2 regions of the Ethanoligenens harbinense YUAN-3 genome follow, and region 1 is predicted to be linked to the other one. Evidence: predicted binding sites of a transcription regulator. Region 1 holds the regulator's gene; the other holds the start of a gene.
The links. The regulator Rex, encoded in region 1, represses fermentation and respiration genes when NADH is low (regulators of the CRP and FNR family bind a similar motif). The targets are predictions, from matches to a motif close to ATTGTTAANNNNTTAACAAT.
Positions count from the first base shown of each region.

Region 1 (8,614 bases):
GGTGGCCATGGGCGGCGGCGCGTATTACATTCCCATGCCCAAGATGGTAAAGGTGCGCCTGAACGGCCGCCTGCGCTCGTGGGTCTCCGCCAAGGACATCATTCTGGAGGTCTTGCGCCTGCTCACCGTGAAAGGCGGCGTGGGCAAGATCATCGAATACGGTGGCGAAGGCATTTCCGGCCTTTCGGTGCCGCAGCGCGCCACCATCTGCAACATGGGTGCGGAGCTCGGTGCTTCCACCTCCATCTTTCCGTCCGATGACGTCACACTCGCGTTTCTCAAGGCGCAAAACCGCGAGGCCGACTGGGTTGAGATCCTGCCCGACGGCGACGCGAAATATGACGAGACCATCGAGATCAACCTCTGCGAGCTCGAGCCGCTGGCCGCCAAACCGCATATGCCGGACAATGTGGATACCGTCAAAAACATCGGGCCGATCAAGGTCGACCAGGTCTGCATCGGTTCCTGCACCAACTCTTCCTTGTTGGATTTGATGCGGGTAGCTACCATCCTGCGTGGCAATAAGGTCCATCCCAATGTGAGCCTGTCCATCGCACCCGGTTCCAAGCAGGTGTTCACTATGATCGCCCGCAACGGCGCGCTTGCCGACCTCATCGCGGCCGGCGCCCGCATTCTGGAATGCGCCTGCGGCCCCTGCATCGGCATGGGCCAGTCACCGAATTCCAGCGGCGTTTCCCTGCGTACCTTCAACCGTAATTTTGAGGGGCGCAGCGGCACTGCGGACGCGAAAGTCTATCTGGTCAGCCCGGAAACGGCCGCCGCTTCGGCCATTACCGGTGTGCTGACCGATCCGCGCGGACTTGGGAGCGAGCCCGATATTCGCCTGCCGGAGACATTCCTCATCAACGACAATATGTTTGAACTGCCCGCCGATGAAGAAACGGCGAAAAAGCTGGACGTGGTCCGCGGTCCGAACATCAAGCCGTTTCCGCTGAACGTTGCGCTGCCGGAAAGCATTGAGGCGAAGTGTCTGCTGAAAGTTGGCGACAACATCACCACCGATCATATCATGCCTGCGGGCTCCAAAATCCTCCCCTATCGTTCCAACATCCCCAAGATTTCAACCTTCTGCTTTGTGCGCTGCGATCCGGATTTCCCGGAACGTGCCCAAAAAGAAGGCAAGGGCATTATCGTCGGGGGCGCGAACTACGGGCAGGGTTCCTCGCGTGAACACGCCGCGCTGGCGCCGCTCTATCTTGGTGTCAAGGCCGTGGTCGCCAAATCATTTGCGCGCATCCATTATGCCAATTTGGTCAACAACGGCATTCTGCCGTTGATCTTCCAGAACCCTGACGACTACGACAAGATCCATTTTGAAGATGAGCTGGCGCTGCCGTATGTCCACAAAGAGGTCGAGGCGGGCGCACAGACTGTGACGCTGCTCAATAAGACCACAGGCGACGCCATCCTCACCCGCTGCGATATCTCGGATCGCCAGCGCGACATGTTGCTTGCCGGCGGCCTCATCAATTATACCAAACAGCAGAACGCCTGATAAAAAACCGGCTTTGCCGGATAGAGGATATGGAGGACAGGATTTTTATGAATGAAGCGCTCAAGCCGCAACTGGAAGCCTTTGAAAAACTGATGAAATCTCAACTGGCCCGTGTGGAGGCCATGAAAGCACAAGGGAATTTCCTTGATTACGCCGCGCTCAAGCCCATCGTTATCGGCATCTGCGGGGGCGACGGCATCGGCCCGGTTATCACGCACGAATCGGCCCGCGTGCTCAAGCATTTGTTGGCCGACGAAGTCAAAAGCGGCAAGATCGTGTTTAAGGACATCGACGGTCTCACTATCGAAAACCGTGCCAAAGCCGGGAAAGCCATTCCGGACGATGTGCTGGCTGAGCTGAAAACCTGCCATGTTATCCTCAAAGGCCCGACCACGACCCCGCGCGCGGGCGACCCATGGCCGAACATTGAAAGCGCCAACGTGGCCATGCGCAAGGAACTCGACCTGTTTGCCAACGTGCGCCCCGTCAAAGTGCCCGCGCAGGGCATCGACTGGACCTTCTTCCGGGAAAACACCGAGGGCTCCTATACACTGGGCAGCAACGGTGTCAACGTCAGCGACGATCTGGCTTTCGATTTCACCGTGACCACCACGCAGGGGACGGAGCGCATTGCCCGTCTGGCTTATGAATTTGCGCGCAAAAATAAGAAAAACCGTGTCTCCATCATCACCAAGGCCAATGTCATTAAGACTACCGACGGCAAATTTCTGCGGCTTTGTCAGGAGATCGGCAAGGACTATCCGGAGATCACGACCGATGACTGGTATATCGACATCACCACGGCAAAACTGATTGACGAAAAGCGCCGCCGCGATTTCAAGGTGTTCGTTCTACCCAATCTTTACGGTGACATCATCACCGACGAGGCCGCGGAATTCCAGGGCGGTGTCGGCACGGCCGGCAGTGCCAACATCGGCAAATGCTACGCCATGTTTGAGGCCATCCACGGTTCCGCACCACGCATGATCAGCGAGGGGCGCGGGCCGTACGCGGATCCCTGCTCCATGCTGCGCGCCACCGTCATGCTCCTTTCGCATATCGGCTACCAGAAACAGGCCGACAAACTGGAACGCGCGCTGGACATCTGCATGTTTGATGAAAAACGCCTGACCGTCACCGGCCGTGCCGACGGTGCGACCTGCGCAGCCTTTGGCGACTATGTACTGGAGACGGCGGAAAAACTTTCGTAACCTGTGGCCGTTTCCGTATTCTGCATGCGTGGCTGCTGTATCCGCCGTTTGGGCAATGCTTTGATATTTTGATTCTGCCTCAACGCTTTGGAGATCAAACAGCCGGCGCATCGCGTCGGCTGTTTGATCTCTTTTGGCACACATCCCGTATACATCAATCCAGGGTTGCCGGTTGTCCGTCATCATATTCTCCGCAGGCAGGGCTCGGATAGTCGGTGTCAGCAAAACCACGGTTTCAAAACATTCCTATCAAGAAAGTTCAGCCGACTGGACAGGACATGCACCCGGATCCAATCGACGGCTTCAATATAAAGTGAGGTGCCCGCCCGTGTTAAAACGAGAAAATGTTTCCCTTTCCGTCATCCGGCGTCTGCCGCGTTATCACCGTTTTTTGGCCGATCTGATGAGAACCGGCACTACCCGCATATCTTCCAAAGAGCTCAGCCGGCGCATGGGGCTCACGGCTTCGCAGATTCGGCAGGACCTCAACTGCTTTGGCGGGTTCGGGCAGCAGGGATACGGCTATAACGTCGAGCAGCTCCACCGGGAGATCGGCCTGATCTTGGGCCTGGATAAACAGTATCCGGCCATTCTCGTCGGGGCTGGCAATATCGGCCGGGCCATCGCGCTCAACTTTGATTTTTCCCAGATGGGCTTTGATCTGATTGGCATATTCGACATCGACCCTTCCATCATCGGGATGCAGATCGGCAGCCTGAAAGTGGAAGACGCCGCCGGTATTGATGCATTCTGCCGGGAACATCATCCACGGGTCGCGGTGCTGACCGTTCCCCGCTCCGCCGCGGAGCAAATGGCGGAACAATTGATTCATCTGGGCGTATCCGGTTTCTGGAATTTCAGCCATTATGATTTTTCAGTCAAATATCCGGGTGTACTCGTCGAAAACGTGCACCTGAGTGACAGCCTGATGACATTGTGCTACATGGTAAGGGATTTATCCGAAAAAGAAACACGGGACAATTGAACTGCTTTGATACCGTCATGACCATTCGGCTCGTTGCACGGAAACGACAAATCAAACGGGACATGACGTCATCGTTTTATAATATTTGACAAATTGCACAGCATTCACTTGCAACTTGCAAAAAAGTATCGTATAATAATATTGATAATATTTTAACAATATTGCTTAAGGGGGCAATTTGATGGCAACCGAAACAAAAGAAGTCGCCCAGGAAGCGCAGAAACCCGACGTCAAACAAATGATTGACGAACTGGTGGCAAAAGCGCAGAAAGCTCTGGACGAGTTTTCTACCTTCAACCAGGAGCAGGTTGACAAAATCGTCCATGCCATGGCACTTGCGGCGCTGGATAAGCATATGTATCTGGCTAAACTCGCCGTGGAAGAAACCGGACGCGGTATTTACGAAGACAAGATTACCAAAAACCTGTACGCAAGCGAATATATCTGGCATGACATCAAATATGCAAAGACCGTCGGCGTCATCGACGAAAACGAGATGGAAGAATATGTGGATATCGCCGAGCCTGTCGGTATCATCGCGGGCGTTACCCCGGTAACCAACCCCACCTCCACCACCATCTTTAAATCCCTCATCTCCGTCAAAACCCGCAACCCCATCATTTTCGGTTTCCATCCCGCTGCCCAGAAATGCTGCGCGGAAACGGCCCGCATTCTGAATGAGGCGGCTGTGGCTGCCGGTGCCCCCGAAAACATTGTGCAGTTCATCCCCCATCCTTCCATCGAAGCGACCAATGCGTTGATGAATCATCCCGGTGTCGCCACGATTCTGGCGACCGGCGGCCCCGGCATGGTCAAGGCTGCGTATTCCTGCGGCAAACCGGCGCTGGGTGTCGGCCCCGGCAACGTCCCCTGCTATGTCGAAAAAACAGCGAAACTCCGCCGTGCCTGCCATGATCTCATCCTTTCCAAAACGTTCGACAACGGCATGATCTGCGCTTCCGAACAGGCTGCGATTGTGGATAAAGAAATCGCGGCGGATTTTGAAAAGATCATGAAAGCAAACGGCTGCTACTTCACCAATCCGGAAGAAACGGTCAAACTCGGTAAATATGTGATCACCGAGAAAATGAGCGTGAATCCCCCGGTCGTCGGCCAGTCCGCTGTCTGGATCGCCGAGCAGGCCGGCATCAAAGTACCTGCCGACACCAAGGTCATTCTTGCCAAACTTGACAAGGTCGATTTTGATGTGCCGCTGGCTCACGAAAAACTTTCTCCGGTGCTTGGTTATTATATCGCCAACAGCACGGAGGATGCTTTCAAAGCTGCGCTTCGCATGCTGGAAATCGGCGGTCTGGGTCACTCTGCAGCCATCCACTCCACCGATAACGACATCATCATGAAATACGGCGAAGCCATGAAGGTCGGCCGTGTGCTGGTCAACAGCCCGTCTTCTCAGGGCGGTATCGGCGATATCTACAACACCAATATTCCTTCCCTTACCCTTGGCTGCGGCTCCTATGGCCACAACTCTGTTTCGCAGAACGTCAGTGCGGTCAACCTGATCAACAAAAAGCGCATTGCCAAGAGGAGAGTCAACATGCAGTGGTTTAAAGTGCCGCCGAAGATTTACTTCGAGTTCGATGCGATTCAGTACCTGGAGAAAATGCCGAACATCTCCCGTGCATTCATCGTCACCGACCCTGTAATGGTCAAGCTCGGAAATGTGGATAAGGTTCTTTATTATCTCCGCAAACGCAAAGAGTATTGCCACAGTGAGATTTTCTCCGAAGTTGAGCCCGACCCGTCTTTTGAAACGGTTATGCGCGGCGTGGAAATGATGAAGAAATTTGAGCCGGATGTCATCATCGCACTCGGCGGCGGTTCTTCCATGGATGCCGCGAAGGGCATGTGGCTCTTCTATGAGCATCCGGACTTTGATTTCAAAGGCGCACATGAGAAATTCATGGATATCCGCAAGCGCACTTATCACTTCCCCGAACTGGGCCAGAAATGCCAGATGGTCGCCGTGCCGACTACTTCCGGCACCGGCTCCGAAGTGACGTCTTTTGCGGTCATCACCGACAAGGTCAATAACTTCAAATATCCGCTCGCCGACTATGCGCTCACTCCGAATGTCGCTATCGTTGACCCGCAGTTTGTTATGACCATGCCGAAATCCACCACGGCGGATACCGGTTTGGACGTGCTGACCCACGCCATTGAAGCCTATGTCTCCGTTTTGGCAAACGATTACACTGATGGTCTGGCCCTGAAAGCGATTGAGATCGTCTTCAAATATCTGCCCCGTGCCTATGCGGACGGTGCCAAAGACGGCGAAGCGCGCATGAAAATGCACAACGCTTCCTGCATCGCCGGTATGGCGTTCAGCAATGCGTTCCTTGGCTTGAACCACTCCATGGCGCACAAACTGGGCGGCGAATACCACATTCCGCACGGTCGTGCCAACGCCATTCTGCTTCCCTATGTCGTTGAATACAACGGCAATCCGAAGCCGACCAAATATGCGATCTGGCCGAAATACGAGACTTATCTTGCCCCGCAGCGTTTCCAAGAGATTGCCCGCCATGTCGGCCTGAAGGCAAGCACACCGGAAGAGGGCGTTGCTTCCCTCGTGCAGGCGATTCGCGATTTGATGAAGACCGTCAATGAGCCGATGAGCATTCAAGCCACCGGCGTGCCCGAGAACGTGTTCCTCACCAATCTGGATTCTCTGGCTGATAAAGCGTTTTCCGACCAGTGCACCGGCGCAAATCCGCGTCTGCCGCTCGTCAGCGAGATCGCCGAGCTCTATAAAGCCGCTTATTACGGCAAATAAACTGTTTACCAAGCGCACAATAAAAAAGGGGCCTGCTTTTTGCAGGTCCCTTTTTTATTGTGCGCCACTTCAGCAATCCGTGCCAAACAGAAAATTTCATCCTTTTACGGCCGCTTCGAATACCGCTTCGATTTTTTCCGGACTCGGTATTCCCTCGTGTAGCTTATTTCCGTCTACGTAAAAAGTGGGAACATAATAATAATCGTATTGGTTGGCAATTTCCGGTTGCACCTGCTCGTCGATCACATGAATTTCCAACGCTTTATAAACAGGGTTCTTGTTCTTCAGGTTTTCCATCCATTCAAAGGCACGTTTGCAGTATGGGCATCCCTGCATCGTAAACATGGTGATTTTTTTCATGGCGCGCCCCTCCTTTTATATCCGTTTTATTTCTCAAAAAAACAATTTGTAACGATTACAGTATATTCTGATTTTCCCTCTGCGTCAAGCAAACCGAAGAAGAGCACATGGCGCCCGCGTATAGACCCGTTTGCCGTCAAGCATACTATACAAGAGGTGAAGCAAATGGAAAGCTCCGTATTTAAAATTGACGAACTCTCAGGCAAGCATACACAGAAATTGGTCAAACAGGCACTGGATACACTTCCGGGCGTCACATCCGTCAGCGTCAATCAAGGTACAGACCGCGTTGCGGTAGACTTCGATTCCACCGGTGTGTCGCATCAGAAAATCAAGGAAAAACTGATACAGATGGGGCTTGGCGTTACAGCGGAGGCAAATGCCCAGCGTGACCAACCTGTAAAAGAAAACCATCGCCACAAAAAAGGCAAGCATCCTCTGGCCGGTGATAATCCCAACCAAAACCACAATGTTAAAAAAGAAGCGCAGGGGCCCAATACCAAGCACTGACCGCAAAATGTCCATTCCGTCTGCTCAACGGTGCCTGCTGGCTGTTCCTTGACGATTGGCCACAAAATTTTCGAGGCGATCATGCTACATTTTGCAAAACAACATTGAAAATGATTCTCGATATTATTATAATAAAGATGGTAACAGATAGCTGATATTGCATAAGCATGATAAACGGGAGGCATCCGCAATGAAACTGGTATTGATTCGTCACGGAGAAAGTGAATGGAACAAACTCAATTTATTTACAGGCTGGACCGATGTGGATCTTTCAGAAACCGGTATAAAAGAAGCGCAGACAGCCGGCGAACTGCTGAAAGAGGATGGATATGACTTTGATATCTGCTATACATCGTATCTGAAACGCGCCATCCATACGCTTAACCTGACTTTAGAAGCGCTCGATCGGGAGTGGCTGCCGGTCATTAAGACATGGCGCCTGAATGAGCGCCATTATGGAGCCCTGCAGGGGCTGAACAAAGCGGAAACGGCCCAAAAATATGGTGAAGAGCAGGTAAAAATCTGGCGCCGGTCTTTTGACGTGCAGCCGCCCGCTTTGGAAGAAAGCGATACGCGCAATCCCCGCAACCAGGAGCAGTATCGGGCGGAAAACAAAAAGGAGCTTCCGCTGGCGGAAAGCCTGAAAGATACCATTGCCCGTGCTGTGCCATATTTTGAAGACGTCATTAAAAAAGACATGCTGGCGGGGAAGCGGGTACTGATTGCAGCGCATGGCAATTCCATCCGGGCACTGGTCAAATATTTTGACGATCTTTCCGCCGAAGAAATCATGGGGGTTAACATTCCCACCGGTATACCGCTGGTTTACGAATTTGACGAAACATTCAAAGCGGTCGGCAAGCAGTATTTAGGCGATGCAGACGTCGTGGCTGCCAAAATGGCCAGCGTGGCCAATCAAGGCAAGGCCAAATAATCCGCCGCATTTAAAATCCGGAAGCAAAGACGAACTCTTTGCTTCCGGATTTTATGTTTACCTCACTAATGTGCTGCCGGAAGAAATGTGCCGTATGACACCGTTTGGGGTGCGTACGACAAGTCCGCCCCGCTCGTCAATATCGACTGCCGTTCCGTGCACTTCCATGCCGTTTTCCATGAAGGATACCGGACGGCCCAACGTGACGGAATGGTCTTTGCAATATGTGATCGCGCATTCCATACCGGTTGCTCCATCTCCCAACAAATAAGCTCGTTCCAACGCTTCCAGGATGGTGCAA
Region 1 is NC_014828.1:1,509,743-1,518,356, reverse strand. Features, by position in the region: gene ETHHA_RS07015 (aconitate hydratase) at 1-1,516, shown strand, start outside; gene ETHHA_RS07010 (isocitrate/isopropylmalate family dehydrogenase) at 1,564-2,727, shown strand; gene ETHHA_RS07005 (redox-sensing transcriptional repressor Rex) at 3,056-3,712, shown strand; gene adhE (bifunctional acetaldehyde-CoA/alcohol dehydrogenase) at 3,894-6,509, shown strand; gene ETHHA_RS06995 (glutaredoxin family protein) at 6,606-6,869, opposite strand; gene ETHHA_RS15850 (heavy-metal-associated domain-containing protein) at 7,035-7,379, shown strand; gene gpmA (2,3-diphosphoglycerate-dependent phosphoglycerate mutase) at 7,570-8,313, shown strand; gene ETHHA_RS06980 (biotin--[acetyl-CoA-carboxylase] ligase) at 8,371-8,614, opposite strand, start outside.

Region 2 (8,614 bases), 170 kb from region 1:
CTATGGCCATGTTTGTCGTCATCAACACCGCGGCACTCCAGCTTATTCCAACGACTACGGCTGCAATCCGCATCCGCTTCGGTTCCGCTAACCCCTTTGATATTTTGCCCTGCACCTGGATCTCCGCGTTGGTCAGCCTTGCGGTCGGCATTGGTTTTGCTTATGCGTTGGGGGGAAAGGAAAAACGGCATGGCTAGTCTGGGCGCGGTCATCGTCCCGCTGGTGATCGTACTCATCGTGCTCGCCGGGCTGATCCGGAAACAGAACGTGTTCGACGTGTTTTTGCAGGGTGCCAAAGAGGGCATTCCCATTACGGTCAGCATCATACCGGCGCTCATCGGTCTGATGACCGCGATTGCCATGCTCAATGCGTCCGGCGCGTTTGCGTTGCTTACACAGGCGCTTGCGCCGATGTGGAGCATGCTGCACATGCCCGGTGATGTGGTGCCCCTGGCGCTGATGCGTTCCATCTCCGGCAGCGGTTCGCTTTCGCTCTATCAGAATATCCTGCAGAAAAGCGGGCCGGACAGTTTTGTGGGCAGGGTGGCGTCGGTTTTGCAGGGGTCCAGCGAAACCACTTTTTATACCATCGCCGTCTATTACGGCTCGGTGCGTGTTTCCAAAACCCGGCATACGCTGCCGGCGGCTCTGGCGGCGGATTTTACGGGGCTGATCATGAGCGTGTTGACCGTCAGCCTGTTTCTGGGCGGGAACTGATACCGCGTATTGAGAGCCTGTCCCCGAAATAAAAACCGCAAAAGCAATGGCTTTTTCTGCAGTCCGGCGTTTTTACCGGCCGGAATACGGCAAGTATACCTTTCTCCTTCGCCTGATCTTTGGGATGGCCCTCAGAAAAAAACCATCCGGCGTACGCATCAGCTTTGCCGATACGGTGCGCAGGATGGCTTTTTTAAAAATCAGGCTTGCGGCTGCATGTCAATCAGTCGGCGATCAGGGATTCGCCGGTCATTTCCGCCGGAACCGGCAGGCCGAGAATTTTCAGCATGGTGGGGGCGATGTCGGCCAGTTTGCCACCCTCGCGCAGATTCACGTCGCCCTGGCCGATCACAATGAACGGCACCGGACGGGTGGTGTGTGCGGTGAAGGGGGAACCGTCCTCGGCTTTCAACTGGTCGGCATTGCCGTGGTCGGCGGTGATGAGGGCGGTGCCGCCCATTTTGGCGACGGCATCCACCACTTTGCCCACGCCGTCGTCCACAGCTTCCACTGCTTTGACAGCCGCGTCAAACACGCCGGTGTGGCCGACCATGTCGCAGTTGGCAAAGTTGAGGATGATGACGTCAAATTTGCCGCTCTCGATGTTGGCAACCACTTTTTCGGTGACTTCCGGCTCGCTCATTTCGGGCTGAAGGTCATAGGTGGCCACCTTCGGGGACTGGATGAGCACACGTTCCTCACCCGGATAGACTTTTTCAACGCCGCCGTTGAAGAAGAACGTGACATGCGCGTATTTTTCGGTTTCCGCGATGCGCAACTGGGTCAGGCCCTTGTCGCTGATGTATTCGCCAAACGTGTTGTGCAGCGTCTGCGGTTTGAATGCCACGTCCACGTTGGGCATGGTGGCGTCGTACTGCGTCATCGTGACGAAGAAGGTGGGGAAGAAGCCCTTCTTGCGCGCAAAGCCGTCGAAAGCGGGGTCCACGATGGTGCGGGTGATCTCCCGCGCGCGGTCCGGACGGAAATTGAAGAAGATGACGGAGTCGTTTTCTCCGATGGCGCCTGCCGCGTCCACGACCACCGGCTCGACGAATTCGTCGGTTTTGTTGGCGGCGTAAGAGGCGTCGACCGCGGCAGCCGCGGAAGCGGCCTGCACGCCTTCGCCGCTTACAATGGCGTTATACGCTTTGGCGACGCGCTCCCAGCGGTTGTCGCGGTCCATCGCGTAGTAGCGGCCAGCCAGCGTGGCGATCTTGCCCACGCCGGCTTCGCTCAGCTTGTTTTCCAGAGCGGTGATGTATTTCTTAGCGGAGCTGGGCGGCACGTCGCGGCCGTCCAGAAACGCGTGGACATACACCTTGGTCAGCCCGGCACGTTTGGCCAGATCGATCAGGCCGTACAGATGCTCGTTGTGGCTGTGCACGCCGCCGTCGGAAAGCAGGCCCATCAGGTGCAGGGCGCTGCCGTGCGTTTTGGCGTTCTCCACCGCGGCTTTGAACGCCTCGTTTTTAAAGAAGTCGCCGTCCTGGATGCACTTGGTGATGCGGGTAAGTTCTTGGTAGACGACACGGCCCGCGCCGATGTTTGTGTGGCCGACCTCGCTGTTGCCCATCTGGCCTTCGGGCAGGCCCACGGCCATGCCGGAAGCGCCGATCTGGGTGTTCGGAAATTCCTTGAAATATTGATCGAGATTTGGCTTTTTGGCCGCCGCAATCGCGTTGCCGTAGTCGGACGGGTTCATGCCGAAGCCGTCCATGATGATGAGAGCCAACGGTTTTTTCATAATGCTGTACTACCCCTTTCAGCCAAGGCTGATGCCGTGCGGTTTGCGGGCTGTCTTATTTGGAAGCCGCTTCCAGGATCACGGCGAAATCGGCCGGTTTCAGCGACGCGCCGCCGATCAGACCGCCGTCTACGTCGGGTTTGGCGAGCAGCTCCGCGGCATTTTTGGCGTTCATGGAGCCGCCGTACTGCACGGTGGTCTCCTCGGCGGCTTCTTTGCCATAGAGCGCGGCGACGGTGTCGCGGATGAACTTGTTGACCTCGTTGGCCTGCTCCGCCGTAGCGGTCTTGCCGGTGCCGATGGCCCAGACCGGCTCATAGGCGATGATGACGTTTTTGAACGCTTCGGCGGAAATGCCGGCCAGCGCCACTTTGAGCTGGATGGCGATGACATCGAAGGTGATGCCTTTTTCACGCTCTTCCAGCGTTTCGCCAACGCACAGCAGCACGGTCAGGCCGTGCGCCAGGGCGGCGGCGGTGCGCTTGTTAACGGTTTCGTTGGTTTCGCCGAAATACTGGCGGCGTTCACTGTGGCCCACGATGGCGTATTGCACGCCCAGTGCGTTCAGCATGGGCGCGGAAATCTCGCCGGTGAAGGCACCGCTTTCTTCCCAGTGCACGTTTTCGGCGCCGATGCTGATCTTGGAGCCTTTGGCGGCTTCCACGGCGGCGGGCAGGTCCACATACGGTACGCAGAGCACCACGTCGCAGGCGGCTTTGTCGGCGGCGGGTTTCATCTCATTGATGAGGGCGGCGGCTTCATCCGGGGTCTTGTTCATTTTCCAGTTGCCGGCGATGACGGTTTTACGGCTCATAATTTCCATTCCTCCAAATGTACGGACAAAGGCGGCGCGGCTGCACGCCGTCGCCGCCTTTGTCACCTGTCTGCGATTTATCAGGCGCGCCGCAGGCTGTGCGGCGCGGATATGCGGTTTTTTTATTTGTCGTTGAGGCAGGCGATGCCGGGCAGAACCTTGCCTTCGAGGAACTCGAGGGAGGCGCCGCCGCCGGTGGAGATGTGGGTCATCTTATCGGCAAAGCCCAGTTTCTCGATGGCCGCGGCGGAGTCGCCGCCGCCGATGATGGAGATGGCGCCGGAGTTGGCGATCGCAGTGGCGACGGCGCGGGTGCCGGCGGCGAAGTAATCCCATTCGCTCACGCCCAGCGGGCCGTTCCAAACCACGGTGCCGGCGCCGGCGATGGCATTCGAGAACAGTTTCTCAGAGGCCGGGCCGATGTCCAGACCCATCCAGCCGTTGGGGATCTCATCGGAATCCACAACCTGCTTCTCGCAGTCCGGATCGTATTTGTCGCCCACGCGGTTGTCCACCGGCAGCAGGAACTTGATGCCCTTGGCTTTGGCGGCGGCCATCAGCTCGTTGGCCAGATCCAGTTTGTCTTCCTCGCAAAGGGAGTTGCCGATGTGGTGGCCCTGCGCCTTCATGAAGGTGTAGGCCATGCCGCCGCCTACGATGAGGGTATCGACCTTCTCAATGAGGTTTTTGATGACGGCGATCTTATCGGAGACTTTTGCGCCGCCGAGGATGGCGATGAACGGGCGTTTCGGGTCGTCCAGCGCCTTGCCCATCACGGAGAGCTCTTTGCCGATAAGGAAGCCGGCAACGGAGACCGGAATGAAGTGGGACACGCCCTCGGTAGACGCATGAGCGCGGTGGGCGGTGCCGAACGCGTCGTTGACGAAAATCTCGCCGTAGCCGGCCAGCGCTTTGGCAAATTCGGGATCGTTCTTTTCTTCTTCTTTGTGGAAGCGCACGTTCTCAAGCAGCATGGCCTCGCCGTCTTTCAGGTTCGCGGCCAGCGCTTTGGCGTCATCCCCGATGACGTCTTTTGCGATCTTGACTTCTTTGCCGAGCAGCTCGCTCAGGCGTTTGGCGACCGGTGCGAGGGAATATTTCGGGTTGAATTCTCCCTTCGGGCGGCCCAGGTGAGAGGAAAGCACCACTTTGGCGCCGTGGTTCAACAGGTATTCGATGGTGGGCAGCGAAGCGGTGATGCGCTTGTCGTCGGTAATGTTGCCGTTGGCATCGAGGGGCACATTGAAGTCCATGCGGGCAAACACACGTTTGCCCGCCACATCTACGTCTTCGATGGTTTTCTTGTTGTAAGTCATCAATTAGCACTCCCTGATTATTAAATTTACCTTCATCATCGGGATACAGTTTAATTGTTAAATAAAAAACAATCAACCTCTCCTATTTTAAACGAAGGCGGAGGGTTTTTCAAGAGGTTTGCACAGAGAAAAGGAAACTTGCGGAAAAGCGACGCGCGTTCACGGGGCGGGCGGGTACCCGCTCCAGGTGTGCCGCGTGAGCTCGCCGTCCGCGCGCAGGCCGGAAAAATCCCATTGGCGCAGCGCTTCATAGGCGCCCACGGCCACCGCGTTTGAAAGGTTGAGGCAGCGCGCTTCCGCCCGGATGGGCAGGCGCACGGCGCTGTCCTCGTGCGCGAGCAGCAGTTCCTCCGGGAGCCCGGCCGTTTCCTTGCCGAACACCAGGCAGGCGTCCGGCGGATAGTGCACGTCCGTATAGGAGCGGGGCGCTTTGGAGGAAAAGAAGAAGCACGGGCCGGGCGCGCGGCGCAGGAAATCCGCCAGGTTTTCATAATAGGTGATATTCAGCAGGTGCCAGTAATCCAGCCCGGCGCGCTTGAGTTTGGCGTCGTCAATGGCAAAGCCGAGCGGCTTCACCAGATGCAGATGGGCGCCGGTGGCCGCGCAGGTGCGCGCGACGTTGCCCGTGTTCTGCGGGATCTCAGGTTCTATGAGCGCGATATGGAGCAATCTGTGTTTCCTCCCTGTGCGGCGGCATTCTGTCCGCAGTCCTTTCAAATTTTACAACATGAAAGCCCGCTTTTCAAGATGATTTCCGATGCTTTCTTGTAAAATTGCGGATCGGGGGAATGCAAAGCCGCTCCGGCGCGGGCGGATGCCGTCGATTTTGCGTAGAAATTCACGAAACGGGCACATCTTTCTCACCAAACCGTCTTGCAAAAAACACACCGCGGCGATATACTTGACATGCTCTGTTGGAGATTCCAAAAACTGCGGGGCCGCTGCGGCGCGGCTTTTGCAATATGAAAGTCTGGGTGAAAAAATGGACAACCGCTTCCTGGTTTCCCTGCAAAAAAACAAGGTCGGCATGGCTATCATGACGCTTTCGGCGGCCTTTACGGCGTTCGGTCAGTATTTCTGGAAGGCGTCCCACGGTTCCAACCTGTTGCTGATGTTCATCGGGTTCGTCTTTTACGGGTTCGGTGCGCTCACCATGATCCTGGCGTTCCGCTACGGCAGCTTTTCCGTTTTGCACCCCATGCTCAGCCTGGGGTATATTTTCGGCATGGTCATCAGCGTGGGGCTTCTGGGGGAAACGATCGACGTTTACAAAATCATCGGGCTGCTGTTTATCCTGTTCGGTGTGACGATGGTGGGGGTCGGAGATGCATAACGGTATGATTTTCGTGTTGTCCTGCGTCGGCGGCATCCTGGGCATGACACTGCTTGGGTCGCTCGGCGGTTTTTTCTTCAAGCGCAGCACCAGCGGCGCCACCATCTGGGAGATCGCCAAAAGCAAATTCGTTTATATCGGCGTGCTGTTCTATCTGGCCGGCGCCGTAGCCAACATTCTCGTGCTCAAGCAGCTGCCGTATTCGGTGGTCTATCCCATGTCCGCCATCACCTATGTGTGGTCGATGGTGTTCTCGCGGCTCATTTTGAAAGAAAAGTTCACGAAGCAGAAACTCATCGGCATCGTCGCCATTCTCATCGGCGCGGTGTTTTTCGGCATGGACGGGTTTGCCGGACTGGCCAAATAAAAGCGTTTTATGTTTTCAGCGCGCGCAGGGCTTTCTGCCCCAGGCAGGCGAGCACGACGGGCAGCGCCTGCTTTCGCTTTGCAAACGTGAGGGTGGCGCCCAGCCGCCCGGCGGGCCACTCGGAGGAAGGCACTGCCTCCAGTGCCTGCGCGATGACCGGGTGATGCAGGATTATGGAAACAAATTGGTATTTTTTTGAAAAAGACGGCGCGTTTGCGGCATAATAATTCAAAAGGGTGGGCGTTTCTGCGCAAATCTTGCGGGGCAGGCGCGTGGGCGCCTGCACATCTAATCTTTCCTGTGAAGCAAGTGTTGAAAGAAACGCGTATTTGCGCAGCCGGCAGTCGAAATATGCCGGTTGGAAGCGACCTGTAAAGGTTTCGGCCTGTTCCACATAGTGGTAGAGCGGCCGCGCGAGATAGGTGATGCGCGCAGCGCGCGCCGTCACCAGCAAATTGAACAGATTATCCTCCGTATAATAGAGTTTTTCGTTTGGGAAGCGGATGCCGTTCGTTTTGAGCAGCGCCGCGCGATAGAGGCAGCACCACACATAGGAGCGCGCGTCCGCGAATGGGCAGCAGTCCGCGAAAGCGGCCAGTTCACCCGGCGCGTACCCAAAAAAATAGGGCAGGATGCGCGCGCGGATGTCTACTTCTTCAAACACGCGGCTGCCTCCGGCGAACGGCTTGCGGATCTCCGCGCGGCCGGGCCTGTCCGCGAAATAGTCGCAGACGACAAGATCCGCTTCTGTTTCCAGCGCGCACCCGTGCAATTCGGTGAACATGCCGGGTTCCGCCCGGTCGTCCGCATCCGCAAAGCCGATGAACTTCCCGGTGGCAGCGCCCAGTCCCGCGTTGCGCGCAGCGGCCGGTCCGGCGTTGGCCGTGTGCAGCACGCGCACGCGCGGGTCTTTTGCGGCGAATGTGTCGCAGAGGGACAGGCTCGTGTCGGTGGAACCGTCGTCCACCAGAATCAACTCCAAATCACGCAGCGACTGGTTCAACAGGGAATCCACGCAGCGCGGCAGGGTCTTTTCCGCGTTGTAGACCGGGACGATGATGCTGACCGCAGGCATGGCGCTTCCTTTCCGCCGGCCCGTTTCGGGCGCCGACATCCGTGTAAAACACACGGGGTATTGAACAGAACGGTACTTCTATGATACAATAATTCCTTGTAAAACGAAAGGATTTCCCGCCGAGGGATGTGATGCCTTTTCCGGAAACGATCCCGCGGAGGATATCCGGCCCGCCCGGCCGGGAGGGATGCCGCGGCGGAAAGAAAGAAGGGCTTGCTTGAAACTGCTCAGCATCGCGGTCCCATCCTATAATGTGGAGCAAACACTGGGGAACACGCTGTGCTCGCTGTGCCTGCCGTCGCTGCTGCCGCTGCTCGACATCATCGTGGTGGACGACGGCTCCACCGACGGCACGGCCGCGCTCGCAAACACGTTCGCCGCGCGGTATCCCGACAGTGTGCGCGTGATCACGCAGCAGAACAAAGGGCACGGCGGCGCGGTGAACACGGGAATCACGGCCGCAGTGGGGCGGTATTTCAAAGTGGTGGACGGAGACGATACGCTGGCTGCCGACGGTTTTGCGCGCCTGCTCGACTGCCTGCACGTTACGCAGGCCGATCTGGTGCTGGCGCATTATGAAAAGGTGCCGGCGAACGATCCCGCCCACCCCGAGCCGATGCGCTTTGAGGGCGTGGAGTTCGGGCGCGTCTACACGTTCGCGGACCTGCCGGTGGAGAACGGGATGTATTTCGGCATCCATTCCATCACCATTCGCACCGAGATTCTCCGGCAGCACGATATCCGTCTGCAGGAGCATACGTTCTATGTGGATGTGGAATATGGCTTGCTGCCCGTCCCGTATGTCCATACAGTGGCGTTTCTGGACGCCGTCGTCTACCGCTATGCGGTGGGGCGCGCGTCGCAGTCCATCGCGGTGGACAGTTTTGTGCGCCGGTACGGCGACCATGAGCGGGTGGTCAAGCGCATGGTCGCCTTTGTGCGGGACAAGCCGCTCGACGCGGTGCGCAGGGCGTATGCCTATAGCGTGCTGCGCAAGCTGTGTTTTACCCAGTACATGATCGCCGCGTTTTATGACCCCGACCTCAAGCGCGGCGGCTGGCGCGCCCGCCGGTTTGACGCATGGCTGCAGAAGAACGACGCAGCGCTTTATGCTATGATGGGCGAAAACGCCTACCTGCGCCTGCTGCGGCGCACGCGCTTCCTGTTTTTGCGCACGGCCTTCACCAAGGCGCTGCTCAACAAGGCATACCGTTTGATGAAATCCTCGTTCCGCAAAAAGCGGAAATT
Region 2 is NC_014828.1:1,679,905-1,688,518, reverse strand. Features, by position in the region: gene ETHHA_RS07820 (nucleoside recognition domain-containing protein) at 1-197, shown strand, start outside; gene ETHHA_RS07815 (spore maturation protein) at 190-717, shown strand; gene gpmI (2,3-bisphosphoglycerate-independent phosphoglycerate mutase) at 941-2,461, opposite strand; gene tpiA (triose-phosphate isomerase) at 2,517-3,284, opposite strand; gene ETHHA_RS07800 (phosphoglycerate kinase) at 3,398-4,591, opposite strand; gene ETHHA_RS07795 (tRNA (cytidine(34)-2'-O)-methyltransferase) at 4,751-5,260, opposite strand; gene ETHHA_RS07785 (EamA family transporter) at 5,574-5,924, shown strand; gene ETHHA_RS07780 (EamA family transporter) at 5,929-6,291, shown strand; gene ETHHA_RS14580 (glycosyltransferase family 2 protein) at 6,299-7,366, opposite strand; gene ETHHA_RS07770 (glycosyltransferase family 2 protein) at 7,584-8,614, shown strand, end outside.
Region 2: ETHHA_RS07800 (phosphoglycerate kinase) is a predicted target of Rex. The motif match lies at 4,645-4,664, and genes of this name have one in related genera.